2 regions of the Limnohabitans sp. TS-CS-82 genome follow, and region 1 is predicted to be linked to the other one. Evidence: predicted binding sites of a transcription regulator. Region 1 holds the regulator's gene; the other holds the start of a gene.
What was found. Region 1 encodes FNR, which switches genes on or off when oxygen is low (the NO sensors DNR and NnrR bind a similar motif). Its sites were predicted from a motif close to TTGATNNNNATCAA; they were not measured.

Region 1 (9,317 bases):
GTCCAAGTTCGGTGCTTGCGCTGCATGTCACGGTCCTGACGGCAAAGGTATGCAAGCCATGGGCTCTGCTAACTTGACCGACAAGATCTGGTTGCACGGTTGGGGCGAAGAGGCCATCACCGCGATGATCAACGGTGGTAAGGTCAACCAAATGCCAGCACAAGAAGGCCGTTTGACTGAGTCACAAATTCACGTGTTGACTGCCTATGTTTGGGGCTTCTCGAACAAACCTGCTGCTACGAAGTAAAACGCTTTGAACTCTGCTGACGACTCCAAGCAGCGCAAGACCATCCCTATCGTTCCAGAGCCTTCGGGCTCTGCGGACGAGGCGATGGTCTCGCTTTATGCTGCATCGAAAAAAATCTACCCTCGCTCTGTCGAGGGTATCTTTGCGTATTGGCGCTGGATTTTGGTGGTCCTGACGCAGCTGGTGTTTTACGGTTTGCCTTGGTTTGAGTGGGGCACACGCCAAGCCGTGTTGTTCGACTTGGCATCGCGCCGTTTTTATATTTTTGGTTTGGTCTTGTACCCGCAAGACTTCATCTACCTCACCGGCCTGTTGGTGATCTCAGCCTTGGCGCTGTTTTTGTTCACGGCAGTGGCGGGGCGTTTGTGGTGTGGCTATGCCTGCCCGCAAACCGTTTACAGCGAAATTTTCTTGTGGATTGAGCGCAAGGTCGAAGGCGATCGCTCAGCCCGCATGCGCTTGGATGATGCTGATTTCTCGTTAGAGAAATTGGTGAAGAAATGGTACAAGCACATCATCTGGATCTTCTTCTCGATCTGGACTGGCTTTACCTTTGTGGGTTATTTCACGCCCATCCGCGAATTGGCGATGGAATTCTTCCTGACCCAAATGAGTTCATGGGAACTGTTCTGGGTGTTCTTCTACGCCTTTGCCACGTATGGCAACGCAGGCTTCATGCGCGAACAGGTGTGCAAATACATGTGCCCCTATGCGCGCTTTCAAAGCGCCATGTTTGACAACGACACACTCATCGTCACGTATGACACAGAGCGTGGTGAGCCACGTGGCCCGCGCGCCAAGAAAGCTGAAGCAGGGGCTTTGAACTTGGGGGCCTGCGTCGACTGCACTTTGTGCGTGCAAGTGTGTCCCACCGGCATTGATATCCGCGATGGCTTGCAATACGAATGCATTGGCTGCGGTGCTTGCGCTGACGTGTGCGACACCGTGATGGACAAGATGGGCTATGCCCGTGGCTTGGTGCGCTACTCCACGCAAAATGCGATGGACAACAAGTGGACGCCCGCCCAAATCTGGCAACGCCTGATGCGCCCGCGCATTCAGATCTACACCATGATCTTGTTGGCTGTGACAGTGGGCTTGTTTGTGTCGTTGAGCTTGCGTACACCGTTCAAGGTTGACGTGGTGCGTGACCGCTCGACTTTGTCGCGCATCACGGAATACGGCACACTTGAAAATGTGTACCGTCTGCAAATCATGAACGCAGCGGAGAGCATTCAGACTTACCGCTTGTCAGTCAAAGGTTTGCCAGGTTTGAAAATCACGACCGATACCGAAGTCATGGTGGACCCTGCACAAGCCCGTTGGATTGTGTTGCGTGCCGATGTGCCTTATGGTTCTGTCGAGGGTGGCTCGCACAAAATCATGTTTGAAGTTCAGGCCTTGGGTACCGATGAGTTTGTGGTCGAAAAATCTGTGTTCATCGTTCCTAGGTAATGCATCATGAAACAAGAAACAACTGATACCAAAGCATGGTGGCAATATGGTCACGTTTGGCTCATCATCGCGGGCCCTGCTGCGGTCATTGTGGCGGGATTCATCACGTTGGCGATTGCCATTCGCGTGCCCGACCCCGTGGTGGCCGACGACTATTACCGCCGAGGCTTAGATATCAACAAAACCTTGGCGGCAGAAAAAGACATGCAGCTGGCACCCGCCATGCAGGCGCGTAACCATGTGGTGACGCCCAAAGCTGAGTCAGCCAAGCAAGAGACCCCCGCGAAAACCCCATGACTTGGCGCTGTCATTCGAGCCTAGACTGAACTCATTCCTGTTTAGGAGAATCAGAATGTTGGCTCAGCGAATGATGTGGATTGCATGGCCTGCTTTTTTAGTAGCAGGTGTTTTGGAAATGCTGGTGTTTGCGTTTGTAGACCCGCAAGATATGCAATGGTTTGGTCAGCCTATTGAGCTCTCACGACAAGGTGTCTATACCTTGTCGTTTTTTGTTTTCTGGATGGTCACGGCAGCCTCCAGCGCATTGACCACCTTGCTGTCGGTATCACCGTTTGAAATGAACCGTTGCCCGATGGTGCCAACAGAGCGACCTGATGGCTGCCCCAAGCAAGAGGTGTGTTGCGACCCTGTCGCTGTTTAAATAGGTTGGCAGGTTTGTGCGTTCACGATGAGCTTGAGCGCATCGGCATTCAAAATGCGCACATGGCGTTGTTTGACTTCTACGACGCCGTCTTCTACAAACTTTGAAAACGTGCGGCTCACCGTTTCGAGTTTGAGCCCAAGGTAGCTGCCAATATCTTCGCGCGTCATGCGCAAAATGAGTTCAGACTGAGAGAACCCTCTGGCGTGCAGGCGCTGCACCAAGTTCAACAAGAACGCCGCGAGACGCTCTTCTGCACGCATGCTGCCCAGCAGCAACATCACACCGTTTTCACGCACGATTTCTCGGCTCATGATTTTGTGGACATGGCGCTGCAGGGACGTGATTTCGCGCGACAGCTCTTCAATGCGATCAAAAGGCATCACGCACACTTCGGCGTCTTCCAGTGCCACCGCATCGCAGGTGTGGTGGTCGCTCACGATGCCGTCTAGACCGATGATTTCACCGGCCATTTGAAAACCCGTCACTTGGTCGCGGCCGTCCTCAGCAGAGATGCGTGTTTTGAAGAAGCCTGTGCGAATGGCGTACAGCGCATTGAACTTGTCACCATTCCTGAACAGGTTGTCACCACGTGCCACTTTGCGGCGTGTGGCCACCACTTCGTCCACACGCTCCATCTCGCTCTCGTTCAAGCCTAAAGGCATGCACAGTTCGCGCAAATTGCAATTGGAACAGGCGACTTTGATACTGGTGGAATTCATGGGGTCTGACAGTCGTTTGTGTTGATGCAGGTCAACTTTTTGCTGCGCCTGCACGCCTATTATGGAGCGCAAATTTAGGTGTGAACTTATGCATTCTCTTGTCCTCAATCCAGAACTTTTGCAGCGCTATGACGTGGCGGGGCCGCGTTACACCTCGTATCCCACGGCAGACCGATTTGTGGAGGCGTTTGGTGAGGCCGATTATTTGCAAGCGTTAGAGCAACGCCGCGATGGTGTGGGCGCCAAAGCCTATCCCTTGTCGCTGTATGTGCACATCCCGTTTTGCGAGTCACTGTGTTACTACTGCGCCTGTAACAAGATCATCACCAAACACCACGAGCGTGGCGCAGAGTATTTGCGCTACCTTGAGCGCGAGGTTGATCTAAACATTGCGCACCTTGGTCAAGGTCAAGTGGTGTCTCAATTGCACTTGGGTGGCGGTAGCCCGACGTTTTTGAGTGATGCAGAGTTGGCGCAACTCATGGCCATGCTGCGTCGCAACTTTCAGTTTGCGCCAGGCGGTGAATACTCGGTCGAGATTGACCCACGCACGGTGACGCGTGAGCGATTGGCCCACTTGGCGGAACTGGGCTTTAACCGCCTGAGCTTTGGCGTGCAAGACTTTGAGCCCGCCGTGCAAAAAGCGGTGCATCGTATTCAACCCGCTGAGCAAGTGTTTGACTTGGTTGCTGCTGCGCGCGAATTGGGTTTTGAATCCGTCAATGCCGATTTGATTTATGGCTTGCCCATGCAAACGCCAGAAACCTTTGAGCGCACTTTGGAAAAAATCACCCAACTGCGTCCCGACCGCATTGCCTTGTATGCCTATGCGCACTTGCCCGAGCGCTTCAAGCCACAGCGTCGCATCCATACGCAAGACTTGCCGCCTGCGGCTTCGAAGCTGGTCATGTTGTCCAGCGCGATGCGTGTGTTGGTGGAGGCCGGTTATGTGTACGTGGGCATGGACCACTTTGCCTTACCCAACGACGCGCTGGCTGTGGCCAAGCGCCAAGGCCGCTTGCACCGCAACTTTCAAGGCTACAGCACGCAGCCCGATTGCGATCTGATTGCCTTGGGTGTTTCTTCCATCGGTCGCGTGGGCCCCACCTTCAGTCAAAACGTCAAGACCTTGGACGAGTATTACGACTTGCTCAACCAAGGCCGTTTGCCCGTGGCACGTGGCATGGCTTTGTCGCGTGATGACTTGGTGCGTCGCACCGTCATCATGGCACTGATGTGCCAAGGTAGCGTGCTGTTTGAATCGGTCGAGTTGGCGCACTTGGTGGACTTCAAAAAATACTTCGCAGCAGAGATGGAAAGCTTGGCCACCATGCAAGCGCAGGGCTTGTTGACCATGGACGATGCGGGCATTCACGTGACCGAGCTGGGTTGGTTCTTTGTGCGTGGCGTCGCCATGGTCTTTGACAAATACCTGCAAGCCGACAAGAACCGCGCAAGGTTCTCTAAAATCATCTGATGAACACAACTTTGGCTCTCACCGCACTCTTGATGGGGCTCGCGGGTGGGCCGCACTGTTTGGCCATGTGCGGTGCGGCCTGTGCAGGTATTGGGCGTGCTGCCCAAAAACAATCAGGCGGGCAGGGCGTGTCTGCCATGCTTTTGTTTCAACTCGGCCGCGTCATCGGCTACAGCGCTTTAGGCGCAGTGGCCGCCAGCACCATGCAAGGCGTGGGTTGGCTCAGCACCCAGTCGGCTGTGTTTCGCCCCGTCTGGACCTTGATGCACATCGTGGCCTTCATGGTGGGTGGTTTGTTGCTGTGGCGCGGTGAGCAGCCCATTTGGCTCGAAGACTTTGGCCGTGGCATTTGGCGTCGTGTGCAAAGCATGACGGCGCACCTCAAGCTGCGCAATGGTGGCGCAGTTGTCTTGGGTGTGTTGTGGGCGTTGATGCCTTGTGGTTTGCTGTATGGCGCGCTCTTGGTGGCTGCGCTCAGCAACAGCCCGCTAGAGGGCGCAGGCGTGATGGCCCTGTTTGCATTGGGTAGCGCTGTGGTGCTGACGATTGGCCCTTGGGTCTGGCTGCGTTTGCGAGGTGGGCAAATCATCAGCACAGGCAACGGAGCATGGGGTGTGCGCTTAGCGGGTTTGGCTTTGGCCGCTAGCTCGGGTTGGACCCTGTGGATGGGTCTGGTGGAGTACCAAGCCCCATGGTGCTTGGTGCCTCAGTGATCAGCTGGTGATGCCTTTGTAAAACATATAGGCGGCCAGCACATACAAGACGCTGGCAAACACACGCTTGAGTTTTTTGACGGGCAACATGTGCGCGGCCTTGGCGCCCAAAGGGGCAGTGAACACGCTGCAAGCAGCAATGACAACCAAAGCTGGCACCCAAATAAAACCAAATGCATCCGCAGGTAAACCTTCCACCGTCATGCCACTGACGATGTAGCCCGCCACGTTGGCGACAGCAATAGGAAAGCCTAAGGCTGCGCTGGTGGCCACGGCGTTGTGAATGGCCACGTTGCACCAGGTCATGAACGGCACGCTGATAAAGCCGCCGCCAGCACCGACCAAACCAGAGAGAAAACCAATCGCACCGCCTGCACCCATCAGGCCAGCCGTGGCGGGCACTTGGCGTGTAGGCGCTGGCTTTTTATCTAAGAACATTTGCGTGGCTGAGAAGCCCACAAACAAGCCAAAGAAGATGGCCAAGTAAGAGCCTTTGAGCCAGTAAAACACACCTAAGCTGCCAATCATGCTGCCCAGCACGATGCCTGGCGCCAAGCCTTTGACCAAATCCCAACGCACTGCGCCACGCTTGTGGTGCGCGCGCACGCTAGAGACTGAGGTGAAGATGATGGTGGCCATCGACGTGGCAATGGCCATCTTGACCGCAAGGTCTGCATCGACGCCGCGGTGCGAAAGCATGAAAGTGATGAAGGGCACCATCACCATGCCGCCCCCAATGCCAAGCAGCCCGGCTAAAAAGCCTGTGCAAATGCCGAGTGCAGCGAGTTCAAAAATCAGTTGGGGTTGGAGGTCCATGAGAGCGCAGGCCTTGAGAAAGTAGAAGGTGTCTGCAAGGCTCCTCAAGGCCGTCATCCTGAACCGGGGGTTCAGGTGGGCGAGGTCAGGTCAACGTTGGGTTCATCTGACGCGAGACGATCACGCTCATCAACCGATGTTCCAAGCCCGAGCTCTATGAGCATTGGTTCAAGGAAATATAAAGCCCCAAGGACTTGCAGACACGTTGATTGTAGGCGCCGCTTAGATGAGTTGGTTGTCGCGTGCGAGCACTGCATCCATACGCTGCAGCAAGTTGTGCAGGTCGGTGCTAGAAGCGCTGCTATCGCCGCTGGCTTGCACAGCAGCAGGGCGATCGGTCAAGTCAAATGCCAAGTTGAGGGCTGCCAACACCGCAATGCGGTCGCGGGCTTTGATCTTGCCGGCATCGCGAATCTTGCACATGGCCTCGTCCACTTTGGCCACGGCTTGACCCAAACGCGTTTCGCCACCTTCGGGGCAGCCCAGCACGTAGCCTTGGCCCATGATTTGAACTTCGATTTGCTTCACGCGATGTCCTTTGTCTGTGCCTCTGCGCCTTGGGGTAGGCGATCAATCAATGCGTCAATGCGGTGGCGCGCTGCGCCAAGGCGTGACTTGAGCAAGTCGCGCTCATGCGTGAGTTCTTGCACTTGCGTGGCCAGCAAGGCATTGGTGCGTTGCAGTTCTTCGTGGCGCAGCAATAAATGCTCGACGCGCTGGGCAATTTGATCGATCAGGGGTGTTTGTGACATGGCCTGTGCATTTTAAGGTGGCTGCAAGGTTAATTGCTAAAATTGCCAATGTTGGTGCTCGAGGTGTGGTTCACACGCCTCAGTTCAACGGGAAGCAGGAGGGTTGCGTCGACTTGCTCGACAAACACCTAACCTGCGCTGCCCCCGCAACGGTCAAGCGGACGAGCCCTTGTGCTCCGCTTCTGTCACACAAGCCACTGAACGCCTTGAACAAGCGTTTGGGAAGGCGACAGAGGTAGTCTCCGCCAGCCCGGATACCGGCCAACAAGGTGGCGGTGCGTCTAAAAACGCACCGCTAAATCGCTCAAGCACTGTCGGGGAAGGCGGTGAGAGCATGACATGTTGGTATTTAAATCATGAAAAAATCTATTCGCGCACGCGCGTTTGCTCCTGCGCTTTCTGTTTTGTCTTTGGCTGTTGTTGCGTCTGTCCATGCTCAAGCTATGAATGATCGTGTGCTTCCCGATGCGGTCATCACGGCGAATCGAATACCTCAAGATCCAACGCTTCTGCCGATGGGTGTTTCAGTAATCACGGCTGAGGAAATTCGATCTGCTGGTGTGACAGATGCAAGCGACGCCATTCGATGGTTAGGGGGCGCTGTGACACGTATTGATACAACTGGGGGGCGCAATCCGACGTTAGATATACGTGGCTTCGGCGAAACAGCTAGCAGCAATTTGGTCATCATGGTGGATGGTGTTCGATTGAACGAAGGTGATATGGGCGGAGCCGCAATCAGCTGGATTCCAGTAGACAGCATAGAGCGGATTGAAATTGTCCGTGGTAGCGGAGCTGTTTTGCATGGGGAAGGGGCTACAGCTGGCATGATTAACATCATCACCGGTCGAGGAATGGCTGAGTCTGGTGGTGCGGTGTCTGTTGGCGCAGGTAACAACGGTACACGTGATGTTCGTGTTGAGATGCGAACCGCATCTGAGAACTGGAAATCACAAATTTATGGTGCAGCGCTGAATTCAGATAATCATCGCGACAACTTTCGTGTTCAAGAGCGAAATGCCTTGGCCAGAACAACATGGTCTGATGGGGGGCAGAGCTTGTCTGCTCAATTAGGCGTGCAGTCACAAGCTGGTGGCTTGCCAGGTGGCATTAACGTTTCGGAGTTTCAAAATAATCCGCGTCAATCTTTCAAGCTCAATGACAACGGAAAAACTGATACAGCTAATCTATTGCTAAGTGTAGAACTGCCGTTAGATGTTTGGAGGGTTGGCGCTGATGTAAATCACCGTAATGTTCAATCGAAGGGGTATTACATCGCTGATGGATACACCAGTGATAGCAAAACCGATACAACGCGTGTCGGATTGAGAGCTTGGCGCAGCCTGTCCATGTTGCAAGCAGCGGGGCGTTTTATAGTTGGACTGGACTCTGAGCGCTGGGAGCAAGATAAAGTACTTTTGGCTCCGACGTGGGGCACAAATGTTCGTATCAATCAGTCTTCGGATGCCCTGTACGTTCGTCAAGAATTGGATTGGACGCCAGTGGGCATTAAGGCGTTTGCCGGTGTCCGGCACACGGAGTCTTATCGAGAAGCAAAAGGCGACTCTAACGGAACGTTGGACGCTTCGAACAATAGTTGGGAGCTCGGATTGGCAAAACGAGTTACCCAAGGAGCCGAGCTTTATGGCCGTTTAGGAACAAGTTTTCGCTTACCCAATGCCGATGAGTTTAGTTGCTCATTTGGGTGCCCACCTAGTACGCTGAACTTGCTTCGTCCGCAAACTTCAAAGGATCATGAATTAGGGTACCGTCAAAAATATTCAGAAGGTTATTGGACGGTTCGTTATTACCGTAGTGATTTGAGAGACGAAATTGGACTCGGCGCAGATTACATGACGAACATGAATTTTGATCCTACTCGTCGAGAGGGTGTGGAATTTGAAGCAAAAGTGAAGTTGAATTCATCTTTGCGTGGAGGTGTGCAGGTCGCGCAGCGCAAATCAACTTTCAGAGATGGACAATATGCAGGTAAGGAAGTTCCCTTGTCACCTGAGCAAAGTTTGACTGCGAACTTGATGTATCAAATGAGCGCGACTCAGCAAGTTGTGCTTTTAAATCAATGGGTATCAGAGCAGAGGGTTGCTGGCGATTTAAGTAACACATGCTCGCAAGCTATACAAAGCTTTTCCTTGACGAATTTAAGATATAGCCATAGTTTTGATGCGTGGATGTTCTCGGGGCAAATTTCAAACTTGTTTGATAAGCAGTACTACGATTACCGATCTCGCTGCAATCCTGCCAGTCGATCCATCTACCCTCAAGCAGGGCGAACATGGACTTTCACGGCTCGCCGGAGCTTCTAATTTGTGATTACGTCCCTTCTACCTCAACGCATCGTCTGCCTCACCGAGGAAACGACAGAGTGGCTGTACATGCTGGGGGAAGAGGCGCGCATTGTGGGCATCTCGGGTTACACCGTGCGCCCACGTCGTGCGCGTGACGAGAAGCCTAAA
Region 2 (9,317 bases), on a different contig from region 1:
CAGCATCATGCGCAGCGCATCGTGGGTTAGCGCATGGGGTGTTGGCGTAGCCGCATCGAGTGTGACCAACACACCGTGCTGACGCACCATCGGAGCACGCCCCGCAGACAAGTGCAAATCAGAGGCTTGCAGCGCCACCGCTTGGGCGAGGAGTTGGTTCAAAGTCAGAGCTATGTGAGGCATGCCGCTCTCCTTGTTAAAGTTGCACCCAAGATGAATACGCCAGACCACGTGCTACACGACAAACTCCAAGCGGTGCAAGCCCGCATTGCAGCGGCCTGTGTCGCGAGCAACCGTCCTGCGAATGCGGTGCAACTATTGGCAGTTTCCAAAACATTCAGCGCTGACGATGTGCGCCAAGTGGCGGCCTGTGGTCAGCGCGATTTTGGGGAAAACTACATCCAAGAAGGGGTAGACAAAATCACCGCTTTGCAAGGTGTCGCACCCCCTTTGGTGTGGCACTGCATTGGCCCCATTCAAAGCAACAAAACCAAACTGGTGGCTGAACACTTTGACTGGGCGCACACGGTAGACCGCTTCAAAATTGCGCAGCGTTTGAGCGACCAACGCCCCCCACATTTACCTCCGCTCAACGTGTGCCTGCAAGTCAACATCGACGGCGGCGAAACCAAATCAGGCATTGCCCCCGCCGACGTGCTGGCGCTGGCCGCCGAAGTGGCCAAGCTGCCCCGCTTGGAGTTGCGTGGCCTTATGACCATTCCAGACCCCGTGGAAGGCTTTGATGCGCAAGTAGCTGTGCACGCCAAAGCACGCGCCTTGTTTGACGAGGTGAAAGCCGCTTTGAACCTGCCCCAGTTCGACACCTTGTCGATGGGCATGACGGGCGACCTAGAAGCTGCCGTGCAGGCGGGCAGCACGATGGTGCGGGTGGGGACGGCGATATTTGGTGGGCGAACTTACGCCGCTTAAAACTGCGGCAAATTAAAACCGCGGTAAATCCGGATGCTTAATCTGCCCCGCACGCACCAACATCTTGCCGTATTCGGCGCAGCGGTGCAGGGTGGGGATGACCTTGCCGGGGTTGAGTAAACCCTTGCTGTCAAAGGCGCGCTTCACGCCAAACATCTGTTCGTTTTCTTCGGCGCTGAACTGCACGCACATGCTGTTCACCTTCTCGATGCCCACGCCGTGCTCGCCCGTTACCGTGCCACCCATGGCCACGCTGGTTTCCAAAATGTCTGCCCCAAACTGTTCGCAACGGTGCATTTGGTCGGGGTCGTTTGCATCAAACAGAATCAGCGGGTGCAAGTTGCCGTCGCCTGCATGAAACACGTTCAAGCAGCGCAGCTGGTATTTCTTTTCCATCTCTTGAATGGCTTGCAGGATGTCGGCCAAACGCTTGCGCGGAATGGTGCTGTCCATGCACATGTAGTCGGGGCTGATGCGGCCCGAAGCGGGAAACGCGTTTTTGCGACCGCTCCAAAATTTCATGCGTTGCGCTTCGTCGCGGCTCACGGTGATGGCGGTTGCGCCACAGCCGCGCAGCACTTCGCTCATGCGGCCAATTTCTTCTTCCACTTCTTCAGGTGTGCCGTCGCTCTCGCACAGCAAAATCGCGGCGGCGCTCAGGTCGTAGTCGGCGTGGACAAAGTCTTCCACGGCGGCGGTCATGGGGCCGTCCATCATCTCTAAACCTGCGGGGATGATGCCTGCGGCAATCACTGCAGCCACCGCGTCGCCCGCTTTGCGCACATCGTCAAAGCTGGCCATGATGCAGCGAGCCAGTTGTGGTTTGGGCACGAGCTTGACGGTCACTTCTGTGGTCACCGCCAACATACCTTCGCTGCCTACCACCACGGGCAACAGGTCGAGGCCCGGTGTGTCGAGCGCATCGCTGCCAAACTCAATCGGCTCGCCTTCAATGGTGAAGCCCTTCACCTTGAGCACGTTGTGCACGGTGAGTCCGTATTTCAAACAGTGCACGCCACCCGAGTTCTCGGCCACGTTGCCGCCGATGGTGCAAGCAATTTGGCTCGACGGATCGGGCGCGTAGTACAGACCGTATTGCGACACCGCTTCGCTGATGGCGAGGTTGCGCACGCCGCACTGCACGACTGCAGTTCGAGCGATGGGGTCAATGTTGAGAATTTGGTTGAACTTGGCCAGTGACAGCGTCACACCCATGGTGTGCGGCATCGCGCCGCCCGACAGGCCTGTACCTGCTCCGCGGGCCACAACGGGCACATCCAGTGCGTAACAGGCCTTGAGCACGGCTTGCACTTGGTCTACTGTCTCGGGCAAGGCCACGCACATGGGGCGGGCGCGGTAAGCAGTGAGGCCGTCGCACTCGTAAGGCACGGTGTCCTCAAGGGTGTAGAGCAGGGCGTGCTGTGGCAGCACTTGCAGCAGGGCTTGCACGACTTGCGCTTGGCGCTCGGCGCGGGCAAGGGTGTTTTGCTGGTCGGAGGTGAGTGGTGCGTTCATGCGCCTCACTTTAAGGCAAAACGCAAGAAAGACGTGTGAAGAAAGTTACACCCGCGCGTGAAGCCAATTTAAGGGACGGCTTTTTTCAGCCAATCCGCAAAGGCCGCGCACTCCCAGCGGTCCATCGCGCCCGTGCGCCAACACAGGTAATGCCCATGCGGGCTAGGCACTTGGCGCGGGAAGATGCGCACCAGCGTGCCGTTTTCAAGCCAAGGCGCGCCCAGTTTCAAGCGAACCAAGCCAACGCCTAGGCCCTGAGCTGCGGCATCGCACATCAGGCCAATGTCGTTGAAGCTGCTGCCATCAATCGGCTCAGGCCAGTCTTGGTCATGCGCGGCAAACCACGTCCGCCAAGGCTCCAAGGGGCTGCGCAACAAGGTGGCATCGGCCAAGTCCTCTGCGTTCTCAAACGGGCCGTGTTCGCGGATGTAGGCGGGCGAGGCCAAGGGCGTCACATCGTCTTTCATGATGCACACATGCTCTACGTCTGCATAACGGCCAGTGCCAAAGCGGATGGTCAGGTCGGCGTCTTCGGCCACCACGTCCAACAGCGGGATGCTCACTTGCAGGGTGATGTCGATCTCGGGGTAGGCATCGGCAAACTGTCGCAGGCGCGGCATCAGGATGGAGCGGGCAAAGGTGGGCGTCACGGCCAAGCGCAGTTTGCGTTTACCAGGCGTGGCGCTGCCGTCTTTGCCGGGGAAGCGTTCCAAAATCGCCAAGCCCTCGCGCACATGGGCGAGGTACTCGCTGCCTTCGGTGGTGAGCGAAAAGTCGGCGCGGCCGAAGAGCTTGACGCCCAGCAACTGCTCAAGCTGCTTCACGCGATGGCTCACCGCGCTGGGTGTCACGCATTGCTCTTCAGCAGCTTGCGTGACCGAGCGCAACCGCGCCAACGCCTCAAACGTGAGCAAGCACTGAATGGGCGGGATGCGGCTGGCGCTCATGAAGAAGTGGGCGCTTTATTTGAAGATGACGGTCTTGTGGCCGTTCAACAGCACGCGGTGTTCGCTGTGCCATTTCACAGCGCGGGCCAACACTTGGCTTTCTGTGTCACGGCCTTGGGCGGTGAAATCTTCCACGGTTTTGCTGTGGTCCACGCGGGCCACGTCTTGCTCAATGATGGGGCCTTCGTCCAAATCGGCGGTCACGTAGTGGGCGGTAGCGCCAATGAGCTTGACGCCACGGTCGTGGGCTTGGTAATACGGCTTGGCACCCTTGAAGCTGGGCAAGAAGCTGTGGTGAATGTTGATGGCGCGACCAGACAATTTCTTGCACAAGTCGTCGCTCAAAATTTGCATGTAGCGGGCCAGCACCACCAGCTCTGCGCCTTCAGCTTCAATCACTTCGTATGCTTTGGCTTCGGCTTGTGCCTTGGTCGCTGCGGTGACGGGAATGTGGTGGAACGGCACGTTGTAGCTGGCCGCCAGTTGGTAAAACTCGCGGTGGTTGCTGATGATGGCTCGAATGTCCAAAGGTAGCAGGCCGCTTTTGACGCGGAACAACAAGTCGTTCAGGCAATGGCCTTCTTTGCTGACCATCAACACCGTGCGCATAGGTTGGGTGGTGTCGTGCAGCGTCCACTTCATGCCGAAGGTGTCGGCAAAGGTGGCGAGCTGTGCACGTAACTCGTCTTGGTCTACGGCATCGCAGGCAAATTGCACGCGCATGAAGAACAAGCCCGTGTCGGGGTCGTTGTACTGAGCGGCTTCTTCGATGTTGCCTTTGCGCTCCAGCAAAAAGCCAGACACGGCGTGCACGATGCCCTGGCGATCAGGGCAAGACAAATTAAGGATGTATGCAGTCATGTGCGCAATTGTAGGTAGGACTGGACATGAAAAAGGGCGCCGAAGCGCCCTAGGTGTCGTGCGTGTGCAGGCTCAGTGCACCACAACTGGGTTTTGGGCCAGCACGGCGTAGCCGGCCAAGGTGTCTTCCACCTCTTCTTGGGTGGGGGCGTTTTCTTGCCACGCACGCAAATGCACCTGAAATTGCTCGGCCCACGAGCCTTCGAGGTAAATCTCTTTGCCAGAACGTTTGTCTACGATCTCAAAGCCATGACGGGCCAAGGCGGGCACGTCTGGGCGGACAGGCACCAACGCGTCGTCTTGCACGTGCAGGTGCATCACGGAATACGTGTCGGAGTTGTAGAGCATGTCCATGGGAATCTTTCGGCTGAAAACGAATTGCATCTAAGCATATCGGATTCAAAAGCCCAAATTCAAGGGCTGGGTTTTTCGGCGGTGTTTAAAAGTTGGTCCACAAAGTCGCCGTTGGCGTTGGTGATGCGCAAACGCACAGGCAAATAGCCCAATGTGGGGGCAAACCAAAGCTCAATGTGCTGGTCAAACTCACGGCGGGGCTTGCGGTTGAGCTTGATGGCACCGATCTCGCCAAAGGGCAATTGCAGCAACTCTTCTTTTTCCACCAAGAAGTGCCAGACCTCCGCCTCGCGCTGCGACACAGTTTGGAACGACAGCATCGTGCCCAGCGGGAAACGCGTGGGGTCGCCTGCCAATAGGGTGCTGATTTGAATCACCACGCTCAAGCGGTCTTGCGCGCCTTTGAGCAGCGGCGCATCGGGCGAATTGGCGCTGAAGCTGATGATGCCTTTGTCGCGCTGAAAGTGCGCAGCCAGTTCGCTGCGACCCTTGTCGCCAAAGCGTGTGGGCATGAGGCCTTCGGGCCCTAACGTGCCCTTGCTGACTTGGGTGCGCGAGCCAAGCAAAAATGCGCTGACGGTCAAACGCGAATCGTAGTTTTGGCCGTCTTGTTGCCACGCGAGTTCGGCCGAGGCCCAGTAATTCAAACCTTTGGCTTGGCCTTGCACTTTGTATTTCAGCAGAGCCGATTCGGGGGCTTTGAACGCGGTGGCTTGGGTGAGTCCATCGCTGCCGGTGCGGTTGTGAGGCGGCAAGTCAAGGCCAGAGGCCTGACGAGGCGGCAGGGCGACAGGCGCAGCCAGGTCGACACCGAAATCGTCGAAGTTCAATGGTTTTGTTTTGGATGTCGATGCGTCGACAGCGCTTGCGTTGGCATTTGTATCCGCAGCATCAGTTGGCTTGGGTTGGGTGCGGGCCGGCTGCACAGGCTTTGGCACTTGCGGTGCGCGTGGTGCAGCGACCTCGATTTGGCGCGTCACCATGGCTTGGGGATGCAAAGGCTGGCCCGGCTCCGGCGTGAACCACATAGGGCCACCTGCCAGCAGCCAGAGGTGCATCAACAACACGCCAGACACCAGCAGCACCGCGTGTTTGCGCTGCAAATGCGGATGGCTAACAGGTGCGTTGTTGACGTGGGCGGCTACCTGCATGGCGGGCGCGTGTTCTTTCATAGAATCGTGGCATGAAATTAGCCACATACAAAGACGGTACACGCGATGGACAACTGGTGGTTGTGTCGCGCGACTTGAGCACCGCGCATTATGCGACGGGCATCGCCACCCGCATGCAGCAAGCGCTGGACGACTGGGGCTTCATCGCCCCCCAACTGCAAGACTTGTATGAAACCCTCAACAACGGTAAAGCGCGCCACGCCTTCCCGTTTGACCCTGCACTTTGCATGGCCCCGCTGCCCCGCGCCTACCAGCGCCTGACGGGCAATGCCTACGCCAATCACGCCGCCTTGTTGGGCGAGGGTGAGGGCGATTTGGTGATGCACCAAGCCGCCAGCGATGCACTGATGGGCGCAAACGACCATGTGGTGTGTGCCAACGAAAACCTAGGTGCAGACTTCTCTGCCGAAATCGCCGTCATCACAGGTGACGTGCCCGTGGGTGCATCGGCTGACGATGCGCTTGAAAGCATCCGCTTGGTCATGCTGTCCAACGCCATCACCCTGCGCAACGTCACACACAACGTGCAAAGCCACCCCGCTGCGTCATTCAGCCCCGTGGCCGTGACGCTGGATGAGCTGGGCGACGCATGGGACAACGGCAGCGTGCACCTGACCGTGCAAGTGGCATGGAACGGCCGCAAGGTCGGCATGTGCGACGCAGGCACAGACATGACGCATCACTTCGGCCAACTCGTGGCCTATGCCAGCAAAACGCGCGCACTGCGTGCAGGCACCGTGGTCAACAGCGGCACAGTCAGCAATGCGGGCTTTGAGAAAAACGGCAAAACTGAGTGGCCCAAAGGCTATAGCTGCATCGCCGAAAAACGCGCCATGGAAACTGCGCTCGATGGCAAGGCCACCACCGAGTACATGAAGTTTGCCGACACTGTGCGCATCGAAGCCAAAGGCAAAGATGGCCAAAGCGTGTTTGGTGCCATCGAGCAAGAACTGGCCTCGCTAGACGCTTAAACAAACGTTTCGCCAAAACAAAAAGCCCGCTGCTGTAGCGGGCTTTTTGTTGTCGGCCACGCACGTGGCTGAAGGTTTACTTCAGGTGCGCGGGGTCTGCGGCCATTTTGTCGAACTTCTTGAAGTACTGACGTGCCATGGCCACCACTTGTGCATCGGTGGGGTGGTCGCTGGCGACGCTGTCCACCACGTTCACATGGGCGTGGTGTTGTTTGCACCAGTCACGGAACTCATCGCGAGCTTTACCTGGTCCGGTGACCAACACTTCGTGTGTGCCTTCTAGGGCTTTGGCAATGTCGGCATACAGGTGTGCGGTGTCGGTGGGTTTGCCTTGGTGTTTGTGGTGGGTGCGTGATTTGACGCGTTGGCTCTCCACGTGCTCACGGTCGAACATCAGCACGTGGGCTTCTTGGTGGTCCATCCAAACAACGGCGTGAAAAGTGGTCATGTGTTTTCTTTCTTAGTGGTGGTTGTGTTCAGATTTTTCTTGGCAGCCAATGCAGCGCGCTGCTTCGGGTGCTGCGTTCAGGCGTGCTTCGGAAATCGTGGCATCGCAATCGACGCAATGGCCATACGTGCCAGCACTTAAGCGAGCCAAGGCGTCGTCAATCGCAGCCAGCTCGGCGGTTTCGTGTTCGTTGATGGCGAACTCCAAATCGCGTGCGGTGTTGACCTGTGCGTCTGAGTCTTCGTTGTGCGCGAAGTGCTCGGCCGCCACTTCTGCGCGGCTGGCTTTGCCACCGCGTTGCTGTGCAATTTGTGCAAGCAAGTCGGCGCGTTGGGTTTCAAGCTTTTGCTTGAAGGCTGTGGCGTGTTGTGCGTCCATGGAAGCTCCTCTATTTATGGTTTGATGTTGCGCCCATCATGCGCTTCATTCCTTGATGGATGTCAATGAATCCTCGTTTTCACCTAGGCAGGGCAGACGTTGCGAATATGTCCAATGCGTCAGACATAATTTCAAACATGCAACGCTTGCGTCACGCCATCCAACTCACCCGCCTTGTGCTGGTGTGGTTTGCGTTGTCTGTTGGCGTGGCCATTGCATCGCCCATCGTCAACCCGCAGGGCATGGACTTGGTCTGTACCAGCACGGGCAGCATGAAGCTGGTGGTGCAAAGTGACGATGAAGCTGCCGCATCCACCCACACGCTGGACTGCCCTTTGTGTGCCTCCATCAGCGCACCACCTCCTGCGTTGAACACTGCGTTGACCCAACCTTCCCCACTGGCCCATGTCATGCAGCCCATCGCTGCAGCGCACATTGCGGCTCTCACTGCGCCCCCGCTGCCTTCGCGTGGGCCGCCTGAACTTTCCCTCTGAGTTTTAAACGGGCGCGCGGCCTTGTGCCGCCGCTTGGTGTGCTGGCTTTGTGCTGCGCGTTCGCACACAGGTCAGATGCAATTGACGCAAGTTCAAACAGAAGGAAACAAGATGAATCAATTTTTCAAAACACTCGCCCAGTGCATCTGGGCTTGCTTGGCGGCTACGGCGCTGCAGGCACACGCCCACATCGTCTTGACAGAACCGCAAGCGGTGGCTGGCAGTTATTACAAAGCTACGTTACGTGTGGGGCATGGCTGCAACGGTGCGGCAACCCATGGCCTGGTCGTGCAAGTGCCCGCTGGCTTTGAAGGGGCCAAGCCGCAACCCAAAGTAGGCTGGACCATCACCACCCGTAAAGCCCAACTGAACAAGCCGTACATCAGCCATGGCAAAACCGTGACCGACGATGTGGTGGAGTTGCGCTGGACGGCGACACACAAAGACAATGCCCTGCCCGATGACCAGTTTGATGAATTCGCCTTCATGGGACGTTTGCCCAACCAAGCAGGACCTTTATGGGTGAAGGTGTTGCAGGTGTGCGAGAACAGTCAAAATGATTGGTCAGACATTCCAACCCAAGGCACCTCGACACGCGGCCTCAAATCACCTGCTGCTTTGCTAGACGTGCAAGCCGCACCCAAACACGAACACCACCATTAATTCAAAGGAGCATTTATGAAATTTACGAAACACCTCATCGCCACCGCATTCGCCACTGCGTGCGCGGTCAACGCGTATGCCCAAAACGTGACCATCACCGACGCATGGGCACGCGCCACTGTGCAAGGCCAAAAGGCCACCGGTGCATTCATGAAAATCACCGCCAAAGACAACGCCAAATTGGTGGGCGTGAGCAGCCCCGTCGCAGGCGTGGCTGAGATTCACGAAATGAAGATGGACAAAGACGTGATGCGTATGAACGCCTTGCCCAACGGCCTAGACTTGCCCGCTGGCAAAGCGGTCGAGCTCAAGCCTGGCGGCTATCACGTGATGTTGATGGACTTGAAAGCACCCTTGGCCAAAGACACTACCGTGCCTGTGACGCTGACGTTTCAAGATGCCAAAGGCGTGAAGTCCAACGTAGAGCTGAAAGTGCAAGTGGGCATGCAAGCACCCATGATGCAACATCAAAAACAGATGGAACACAACCATGCTGACCACAAGCACTGAGCTGTCAGCCAAGCGTGGGCTGGGTTTTGGTTTAATGCGACCTATACATACAGGAGACAGACATGACCCACCCA

Region 2: a site for FNR is predicted at 7,629-7,642, ahead of C5F52_RS02585 (TraR/DksA family transcriptional regulator). Genes of this name have one in related genera too.

What each region holds. Positions count from the first base shown of each region.
Region 1 covers NZ_PTQX01000007.1:120,264-129,580, forward strand. The annotation lists gene ccoP (cytochrome-c oxidase, cbb3-type subunit III) at 1-247, shown strand, start outside; gene ccoG (cytochrome c oxidase accessory protein CcoG) at 332-1,702, shown strand; gene C5F52_RS15145 (FixH family protein) at 1,709-1,999, shown strand; gene C5F52_RS15150 (hypothetical protein) at 2,055-2,363, shown strand; gene fnr (fumarate/nitrate reduction transcriptional regulator Fnr) at 2,360-3,097, opposite strand; gene hemN (oxygen-independent coproporphyrinogen III oxidase) at 3,174-4,562, shown strand; gene C5F52_RS15165 (sulfite exporter TauE/SafE family protein) at 4,562-5,275, shown strand; gene C5F52_RS15170 (sulfite exporter TauE/SafE family protein) at 5,276-6,091, opposite strand; gene C5F52_RS15175 (cell division protein ZapA) at 6,314-6,619, opposite strand; gene C5F52_RS15180 (DUF904 domain-containing protein) at 6,616-6,843, opposite strand; cobalamin riboswitch at 6,879-7,124, shown strand; gene C5F52_RS15185 (TonB-dependent receptor) at 7,200-9,167, shown strand; gene C5F52_RS15190 (ABC transporter substrate-binding protein) at 9,174-9,317, shown strand, end outside.
Region 2 covers NZ_PTQX01000001.1:543,267-552,583, reverse strand. The annotation lists gene C5F52_RS02630 (type IV pilus twitching motility protein PilT) at 1-168, opposite strand, end outside; gene C5F52_RS02625 (YggS family pyridoxal phosphate-dependent enzyme) at 214-930, shown strand; gene C5F52_RS02620 (FAD-linked oxidase C-terminal domain-containing protein) at 943-2,445, opposite strand; gene C5F52_RS02615 (LysR substrate-binding domain-containing protein) at 2,514-3,392, opposite strand; gene purU (formyltetrahydrofolate deformylase) at 3,408-4,253, opposite strand; gene C5F52_RS02605 (DUF3567 domain-containing protein) at 4,326-4,607, opposite strand; gene C5F52_RS02600 (DUF3108 domain-containing protein) at 4,667-5,779, opposite strand; gene C5F52_RS02595 (fumarylacetoacetate hydrolase family protein) at 5,791-6,750, shown strand; gene C5F52_RS02590 (hypothetical protein) at 6,827-7,198, opposite strand; gene C5F52_RS02585 (TraR/DksA family transcriptional regulator) at 7,211-7,576, opposite strand; gene C5F52_RS02580 (DUF2946 family protein) at 7,714-8,070, shown strand; gene C5F52_RS02575 (YcnI family protein) at 8,182-8,733, shown strand; gene C5F52_RS02570 (copper chaperone PCu(A)C) at 8,749-9,243, shown strand; gene C5F52_RS02565 (PhaM family polyhydroxyalkanoate granule multifunctional regulatory protein) at 9,306-9,317, shown strand, end outside.